Regions from separate parts of the Streptomyces sp. NPDC002884 genome, predicted to be linked through region 1. Evidence: riboswitches for the same ligand, from Rfam matches in the RefSeq annotation. Region 1 holds a riboswitch; the other holds the start of a gene.
The links. Region 1 has a riboswitch for cyclic di-AMP ahead of ABT070_RS18370 (M23 family metallopeptidase). Riboswitches for the same ligand answer to the same signal wherever they lie in the genome.
Positions count from the first base shown of each region.

Region 2: it holds a riboswitch for cyclic di-AMP, as region 1 does, so the genes downstream of both, ABT070_RS33560 (M23 family metallopeptidase) here and ABT070_RS18370 (M23 family metallopeptidase) in region 1, are expected to answer to the same signal.

Region 1 is NZ_JBEOVB010000008.1:20,849-25,248, reverse strand. Features, by position in the region: gene ABT070_RS18385 (MarR family winged helix-turn-helix transcriptional regulator) at 1-138, opposite strand, end outside; gene ABT070_RS18380 (dihydrofolate reductase family protein) at 193-1,320, shown strand; tRNA gene ABT070_RS18375 (tRNA-Met) at 1,392-1,465, shown strand; cyclic di-AMP (ydaO/yuaA leader) riboswitch at 1,781-1,947, shown strand; gene ABT070_RS18370 (M23 family metallopeptidase) at 1,957-2,979, shown strand; gene ABT070_RS18365 (aldo/keto reductase) at 3,137-4,081, shown strand; gene ABT070_RS18360 (PrsW family intramembrane metalloprotease) at 4,098-4,400, opposite strand, start outside.
Region 2 is NZ_JBEOVB010000024.1:126,718-131,117, reverse strand. Features, by position in the region: gene ABT070_RS33565 (GntR family transcriptional regulator) at 179-874, opposite strand; gene ABT070_RS33560 (M23 family metallopeptidase) at 1,063-1,818, opposite strand; cyclic di-AMP (ydaO/yuaA leader) riboswitch at 1,834-2,001, opposite strand; gene ABT070_RS33555 (M16 family metallopeptidase) at 2,204-3,592, opposite strand; gene ABT070_RS33550 (M16 family metallopeptidase) at 3,589-4,400, opposite strand, start outside.

The DNA.
Region 1 (4,400 bases):
GAGGATGGAGTAGTACAGATGAGGCAGGCCGCCCTCCTGCTGGAGCTGCCGGTCGATCGCATCCTCCAGCAGGAGGTAGCCGGCGACGTAGGCGCGCCAGGCGCGCTGCTCCTCAGGGGACAGCCAGCGAGTCGTCATACAGCCAGTGTAGGTTTGTTTCAAACTTGAACCAAGACCCGGGGAGCCGCGTCGATGCCGTACCCGTACGTCCTGCTGTCCGCCGCCGTGTCCCTCGACGGCTATCTGGACGACACCACGCCCGAGCGCCTGCTCCTTTCCGGCCGCGCCGACTTCGACCGCGTCGACGAGGTCCGCGCCTCCGTCGACGCCATCCTCATCGGCGCCGGCACGATCCGTGCGGACAACCCCCGGCTCCTCGTGAACTCCCCGCAGCGCCGCGCCGCCCGGGTGGCCGCCGGACGGCCGCCGTACCCCCTCAAGGTCACCGTCAGCGGTTCCGGCGACCTCGACCCGGCGGCGAACTTCTGGCACACGGGCGGCGAGAAGGTCGTGTACACGACGGACAAGGGCGCCGAACGGGTCCGCGCGCTCGGCATCGAGGCGGACGCCGTCCCGCTCGGGCCCGAACTGGACTGGCGCCGTCTCCTCGAACACCTCCACGACGAGCGCGGGGTGCGGCGCCTCATGGTCGAGGGCGGCGGGAAGATCCACACCCAGCTGCTCCGACAGGGCCTCGCCGACGAACTCCAGCTGGTCCTCGCCCCGCTGTTCGTGGGCGACCCGGCCGCGCCCCGCCTCTTCGGACCCGGCGGCTACCAGGGCGGACGCCTGCGCCTGGTGGAGAGCCGGCGCATCGAGGACGTCGTCCTGAACCGCTACGAGCCCACCGCCCCCGGCGCCGGACCGCTGCCCGTCGCGGCCGACCGGCACTGGCTGGCCCTCGCCTGCGAACTCGCGGCCGACTGTCCGCCGTCGGAGACCGCCTTCAGCGTCGGCGCGGTGATCGTGGCCGCCGACGGCACGGAGCTGGCCCGCGGCCACTCCCGCGAGGCCGGCGACCCGGTCGTGCACGCCGAGGAGGCCGCCCTCGCGAAGCTCGACCCCGCCGACCCCCGGCTGTCCGCGGCCACCGTCTACAGCAGCCTCGAACCGTGCGCCCGCCGCTCCTCCCGCCCGGCCCCCTGCGCCCGCCTCATCCTCGACGCCGGGGTGCGCAGGGTGGTCACGGCCTGGCGGGAGCCGGACACCTTCGTCACGGAGGCGGACGGGACCGGTCTGCTGACGGCCCAGGGCGTCGACGTCCTCGTGCTCCCGGATTACGAGGAGCGGGCGAAGGAGCCGAACCGCCACCTCCTCTGAGGCCGCCGGGGCCCCGTGGATCAACCGATGTGCTTTCCGCCCCGCTGATGGCGTACAGTTGCATTCATCGCCGCGGGGTGGAGCAGCTCGGTAGCTCGCTGGGCTCATAACCCAGAGGTCGCAGGTTCAAATCCTGTCCCCGCTACTGATGAACCGAAGGCCGGAATCCGAAAGGGTTCCGGCCTTCGGCGTTTATGTCGACCTCCCTCCCTCACTCCTGGTGACCGGATGACCGCCCTGCGCATAACGACTGAGTCACCATCAAAACTCCTGTGACTGATGAAGCGTTTCCGGGGCATGTCGAAGCGCGGTCAACTCGCCCGTTTTTCACCGCTGCTGGCCCAAAAGTCCAGGCCAGAAATGTTGTTGATCAAGAGGAACAGCTTGGAAACCCACCCCCGGGTCTATTAACGTTCGATAACGCAGCGCGGTCGTCCCAGCCGGCACCAGAGTCGGCTCCGTGCGGCACGTGCCGAATCCCGCAAGGGAACCGGGGAACCACCACCTTGGGGTGAATCACGCGGAAGCCGTCGTGAACTCGCAGAGTCCACGACCGGTATACGCGCGTAGGAGACCTTCCCGCTCCGAACCCGTCAGCTAACCCGGTAGGCGACGGAAGGAAAGGAGTGCGCCCGCGTGGCGTCCAACCCGCCTGCCCCCGAGGCCCCTTACGCGCCCAGCCAGCGGTCCACCGAGACCTTCGGCTACGGCGACTACCGCACCGACGAGGGCCCTTGGGAGGAGTGGAACCCCACCGCGGAGTCCACTCGCCCGGTACGCGGCAAGCACCGCGTCGCCAAGCAGCGCGGCGGCGGATTCGCCCGCAGCTCCACCGTCCTCGGCGTCGGCGTCATAGCCGCCGTCAGCGCGGGCGGCATGGCCAGCGCCAACACCGGCAAGGCGCCGGTCTCCATCTCGATGCCGGACCTGCCCAACGTGGGTTCGCTCATCTCCGACGACGAGCCCGCCCCGGAAGCCGCCCCGGCCCTCGCCAGCTTCGGTTCCGAAGCCGCCGTGGACACCGAGGAGAGCACCGCCGACGCCGGCGAGGCGCTCCGCAGCCGGATCATGGCGCAGGCCGAGTCGCAGCAGTCGCAGGTCGAGGTCAAGGCGCTCGCCGCGGCGGCCAAGGCCGAGTCCGACGCCGCCGCCAAGGCCGAGAAGGAGGCGGAGGCCAAGGCCGCCGCCGCCAAGAAGAAGGCCGCCGAGGAAGCCGCCGCGAAGGCCGAGGCCGCGCGCCTGGCCGAGCTGGCCAAGCAGTACACGCTGCCGACCTCCTCGTACACCATCACCTCGACCTTCGGCCAGGCCGGTTCCCTCTGGTCCTCCGGCTACCACACGGGTCTGGACTTCGCCGCGCCGACGGGCACGCTCATCAAGGCCGTCCACAGCGGCACCATCACCGAGGCCGGCTGGGCCGGTTCCTACGGCTACCGCACCATCCTGACCCTGGACGACGGCACCGAGCTGTGGTTCTGCCACCAGTCGTCGATCAGCGTCAGTGTCGGCCAGAAGGTCGCCACCGGTGATGTGATCGGCCGCGTGGGCGCGACCGGCAACGTCACCGGAGCCCACCTCCACCTCGAGGTCCATCCGAACGGCAGCGCCGACGGCATCGACCCCGCGGCCTGGCTGCGCGGCAAGGGCCTCAACCCCTGAGCGGTTCCTCTCCCGCGGACACCCTGATCCACCCCGGCAGCCCCGACGCCCTCCGCGTCGGGGCTGCCGCCGTTCCGTGCCGTCCACAGGCGCCGTTCACATGTTCTTCGTGTCACGCCCGGAATGGGCGGGCCGTCGGCGTCCGTTGAGACGAAGCATGACTTCTCTTCGCAAGCTCGGCTCCTCCGACCTCGAGGTCTTCCCGCTCTCCCTCGGCGGCAACGTCTTCGGCTGGACCGCCGACGAGACGGCCTCCTTCGCCGTGCTCGACGCCTACGCGGCCGCGGGCGGCAACTTCGTCGACACCGCCGACTCCTACACGGCGTGGATCGAGGGCAACAGCGGCGGTGAGTCCGAGACCGTCATCGGCAGGTGGGTGAAGGCCCGGGGCAACCGCGACGACCTCGTGATCGCCACCAAGGTGAGCCAGCACCCCGAGTTCCCCGGTCTGACCGCCGACAACATCAAGGCCGCCGCCGACGCCTCGCTCCGCCGTCTGGGCACCGACCGCATCGACCTCTACTACACGCACTTCGACAAGCCCGAGGTGCCCGTCGAGGAGATCATCGGCGCGCTCGACGAGCTGGTGCGGGCGGGCAAGGTGCGGCACATCGCCGCCTCCAACATCTCGCCCGAGCGGCTCCGGGAGTCCCTGGAGTTCTCCGACCGCGAGGGCCTGGCCCGGTACGTCGCCCTCCAGCCCCACTACAACCTGGTCTCCCGCGACACCTACGAGGGCGGCCTCCAGGACCTCGCCGCCCGCTTCGGACTCGCGGCCGTCCCGTACTTCGCGCTCGCCGCCGGCTTCCTCACCGGCAAGTACCGGCCCGGTACGACCGTGCAGAGCGCCCGTGCGGCCGGCGCGGCCAAGCATCTCGACACGGAGCGGGGCCGCAACGTCCTCACCGCCCTGGACGAGATCGCCCAGGCCCACGGCGCCGAGATCCCCACGGTCGCCCTGGCGTGGCTCGCGGCGCAGCCGACTGTGGCCGCGCCGATCGCCTCCGCGCGGACGGTCGAGCAGCTGCCGGCGCTGCTGGAGGTGGCGCGGCTGGAGCTGACGGCGGAGGAGATCACCCGGCTGACCCGGGCCTCGGCCTGACCTGCCGCGGCCTCGCCTACTGGTGCGGGTGGGGGGCGGGGTACGGCCCTGCCGGATACCCGCTCCCGGGGCCGCTCCCGGGGCCGTTCGCGGGGCCGTTCGCGGGGCCGTGTGCTGCCGGGTACCCGTAGCCGAACCCGTATCCGTACGACGGCCCCGGCGGAGTTCCGTGGACCGGCGGGGCTCCGTACACCGGCGCCGCCGGTTGCCCGAATCCGGCGGTGCGGCCCTGGCCGTGGGCCGGACCCCGGCCGTACCCGTACCCCCCGTACACCGGCCAGGGCAGCACGGCCACCCGTACCGGCGGGGCCGTCGCCCG
Region 2 (4,400 bases), on a different contig from region 1:
GCGCACCCCTTTGCGGGGCGCTCAATTGACGGGTGCGGTGTTCGTCACTCAAAAGGTGCCGCCCCGCTGACCCCGAAGGGCTCGTCCGAATTATCGGGCGAGCCCTTTGCATTTCCCGTTCACGGGCAGCAGAAATAATCCCCCGCGAATTAGCCCCTCTTTGTATACGGCCCCCGTGTTAATGCCGCAGACCCGTCATGTTTACGGGAGGTTGCGAAGTTCTCACACGGTCGGCGCGTTCGGGGTTGCCGGGAAAGCGCAGCCGGTGCGCGGTCGTCGCGCGCTCGGTGTGCAGCGCCGTGATCGCCCGCGCGCGCTCGCCGTCGCCGCGCGCCACCGCGTCCACGATCGCGCCGTGCTCCGCCCAGGACTCCACGGGGTTGGCCGGCGCCTCCACCGCGTACATCCAGGCGATCTTGTGGCGGAGCTGCGTGAGCATCGACGTCAGGGCATGGCTTCCGGACGACTGCGCGAGGGTCTCGTGGAACCAGCCGCCCAGGGAGCGCAGATCCTCGCTGTTGCCCCGTCTGGCCCGCTCCTGGCCCAGCCGGACGAGTCCGCGCAGCACCTTCAGATGGGCCTCGGTGCGGCGCTGGGCGGCCCGGGAGGCGCCGAGCGGCTCCAGGAGCATGCGCATCTCCAGCAGGTCCGCCGCCTCCTGCTCGGTCGGCTCCGCGACGCACGCGCCCGCGTGCCGCCGCGTGACGACGAAGCCCTCGGCCTCCAGCGTGCGCAGCGCCTCGCGGACCGGGACGCGGGAAACGCCGTAGCGGCGGGCGAGGAGTTCCTCGGTGAGGCGGCTGCCGCGCTCGTAGACACCCGCGACGATGTCGTCCCGAATGGCCGTGCACACCGAGTGCGCCGGAATACGCATGACGGACCTCCGCCTTAATCCCCGTGAAACGTCGACGATTGACGTGTGTTCCGTGACTCTATTGCAATGAGCGGGAATTTCCGATGGCGGGCCGGAATCCAGGGATATTTTTTGGACAGCAGGACCTCGAAAACGGCGAAAGCCCCGGCCGCAAGGGCCGGGGCAGGACGATCTGTCGCCGTGGGTCGTCAGACGTTCACGCCGTGGTTGCGGAGGTAGGCGACCGGGTCGATGTCCGAGCCGTACTCCGCGGTGGTGCGGGCCTCGAAGTGCAGATGCGGGCCGGTGACGTTGCCGGTGGCGCCGGACAGGCCGATCCGCTCGCCCGGGGTGACCGTCTGGCCCACCGACACCGCGAGGGACGACAGGTGACCGTACTGGGTGTACGTCCCGTCGTGCATCTTGATCACGATCTGGTTGCCGTAGGACCCGCCCCAGCCGGCCTCGACCACGGTGCCGGAGCCGACCGCGTGCACGGAGGTGCCGCTGGCGGCGTGGAAGTCGATGCCGGTGTGGCTGCCGGAGGACCACAGCGAGCTGCTGGCCTGGTAGCCGGTGGAGACGTAGGAACCGGTGATCGGCAGCACGAACGTGTTGAGGAGCTTGCGCTCGGCCTCACGGGCGGCACGCACGCGTGCCTCGCGCTCCTCCACGGCCTTCTTGGCGGCGGCCTGACGGGCGGCCTCCTCGAAGGCGGCCTGCTTCTGCCGGGCGACCTGGTCGTCGACCTGCTCCGCGACGGACTCGGCGGCGGACTCGCCGGCGGTGACGACGGGGATCAGCCCGGTCTGCTCAGGGGTGGGCTCGGCGGCGAAGGCCGGAGTGGAGGCGACGGTGGCCATGACACCGGTGGTGGTGAGCGCCGCGATGCCCGCCGCGCGAACGCTGCTGCGCTGCATCCGGCCGGGCTTGCGGTGCTTACCGGGGGCGCAGGTGAACGCCATGAAGTCGGGGGTGTCCTTTCCTTCCTTCTCGCCTACCGGGTTAGCTGACGGGTTCGGAGCAGGAAGGTCTCCTACGGACCCCCTCGCGTTCAGGCGCGGGCGTCCGATTCACCCCAGGGACTTCACTAGTGGGTCCCCGGCTCCCCTGGCTCGCGCCGTACGGGGACTCGGCGATGACTGTCCGGTGCCGCGGCTGCGGCGCACTGCGTGACGAACAGCCCGGATGACGCTAAGCGGCGCGGGTTTCAATCCTCAAACGGATCCCGGTTTTTGTAGCGCATCCCACAGGGCAGACGGGCAACCTCCGCATCAATTCGGACATACGGAGGCCCTGGTGACGCTTTCGTCGACCAGGGCCCCCGCACGCGTGCGCCGTTGCCGGGACCTACTCCGCGGACACGACCTTCACCTCGCCGATGCCGAGGGCCTCGACCGGCTCCTTGATCTGGGCCGCGTCACCCACGAGGACGGTCACCAGCCGGTCCACCGGGAAGGCGTTCACGGCCGCCGCAGTGGCCTCCACCGTGCCGGTCGCCGCGAGCTGCTGGTACAGCGTGGCCTGGAAGTCGTCGGGCAGGTGCTGCTCGACCTGGTCGGCCAGCGTGCCGGCGACGGCCGCGGCGGTCTCGAACTTGAGCGGCGCCACACCGACCAGGTTCTGCACGGCGATGTCGCGCTCGGCGTCGGTCAGCCCCTCCGCGGCGAGAGTGCGCAGCACCTTCCACAGGTCGTCCAGAGCGGGACCGGTGTTCGGGGTGTCGATGGAACCGCTGATGGCGAGCATCGCGGCGCCCGAGCCGTCCGGAGCGGACCGCAGGACCTGCCCGAACGCGCGGACACCGTAGGTGTAGCCCTTCTCCTCGCGCAGGACACGGTCCAGCCGGGAGGTGAGCGTGCCACCGAGGCAGTACGTGCCGAGCACCTGCGCGGGCCACACACGGTCGTGCCGGTCGGCGCCGATCCGGCCGATCAGCAACTGGGTCTGGACGGCGCCGGGACGGTCCACGATGACGACCCTGCCGGTGTCGTCGGCGGTCACCGGCGGCACGGGCCGCGGCTGGGCCGAGGAGCCCGTCCAGGCGCCCAGGGTGTCGCCGAGGAGCGCCTCCAGGTCGACGCCGGTGAGGTCGCCGACGACCACGGCGGTGGCCGTGGCGGGACGGACGTGCTTCTCGTAGAAGGCGCGTACGGCGGCGGAGTCGATCTTCTCGACCGTCTCCGCGGTGCCCTGGCGCGGGCGCGACATCCGCGCGGTGGCCGGGAACAGCTCCTTGGAGAGCTCCTTGGCGGCGCGCCGGGACGGGTTGGCCAGCTCGTGCGGGATCTCGTCCAGGCGGTTGCGGACGAGGCGCTCGACCTCGCTGTCGGCGAACGCGGGGGCCCTGAGGGCGTCGGCGAGCAGACCGAGGCCCTTGGGCAGGCGTGAGGCCGGTACTTCGAGGCTCAGCCGGACGCCGGGGTGATCGGCGTGCGCGTCCAGGGTGGCGCCGGAGCGCTCCAGTTCGGCCGCGAACTCCTCGGCGGAGTGCTTGTCGGTGCCCTCGGAGAAGGCGCGCGCCATGATCGTGGCGACGCCGTCGAGGTCGGCCGGTTCGGCGTCCAGGGGTGCGTCGAGGAGGATCTCGACGGCGACGACCTGCTGGCCGGGACGGTGGCAGTGCAGCACGGTCAGGCCGTTGGCCAGCGCGGTGCGCTCGGGCGCCGGGAACGCCCACGGCTTGGCCTCGCCCGCCCGGGGCTGGGGGTGGAAGTCCATCGTGGCGAGCTCGGTCACCGGGCCGCCTCCTCGTTCTCGTCCTGGTCGGCGGGGGCTTCGGCGGCGGTCGGCTCGTAGACGAGCACCGCGCGGTTGTCGGGGCGCAGGCGGGCCTTGGCGATCTCCTGCACCTCCTCCGGCGTCACGTCCAGCACGCGCTGGACGGCGGTGAGGGCGAGCTGCGGGTCTCCGAACAGCACGGCGAACCGGCACAGTTCGTCGGCGCGGCCGGCGACCGTGCCGAGCCGGTCGAGCCACTCGCGCTCCAACTGCGCCTGGGCCCGCTCCATTTCCTCGGCCGTGGGGCCCTCCGCGGCGAACCGGGCGAGCTCCTCGTCGATGGCGGCCTCGATGACGGGCACCTCGACGTCGCCGGACGTCTTCACGTCCAGCCAGCCCAGGGAGGGCGCTCCGGCGAGCCGCAGCAGGCCGAAGCCGGCCGCGACGGCCGTACGGTCGCGGCGGACCAGCCGGTTGTAGAGGCGGGAGGACTCGCCGCCGCCGAGGACGGTGAGCGCCAGGTCGGCGGCGTCGCACGCGCGCGTGCCGTCCTCGGGCAGCCGGTAGGCGGCCATCAGCGCGCGGGCCGGCACCTCCTCCTCGACGATCTCGCGCAGCTGCTCGCCGATGACCTCGGGCAGCCCGCCGTCACGGGGCGCGGGCTTGCCGTCGTGGCCGGGGATCGAGCCGAAGTACTTCTCGACCCAGGCGAGGGTCTGCTCCGGGTCGATGTCGCCGACCACGGAGAGGACCGCGTTGTTGGGCGCGTAGTACGTGCGGAAGAACGCGCGCGCGTCCTCCAGGGTCGCCGCGTCCAGGTCGGCCA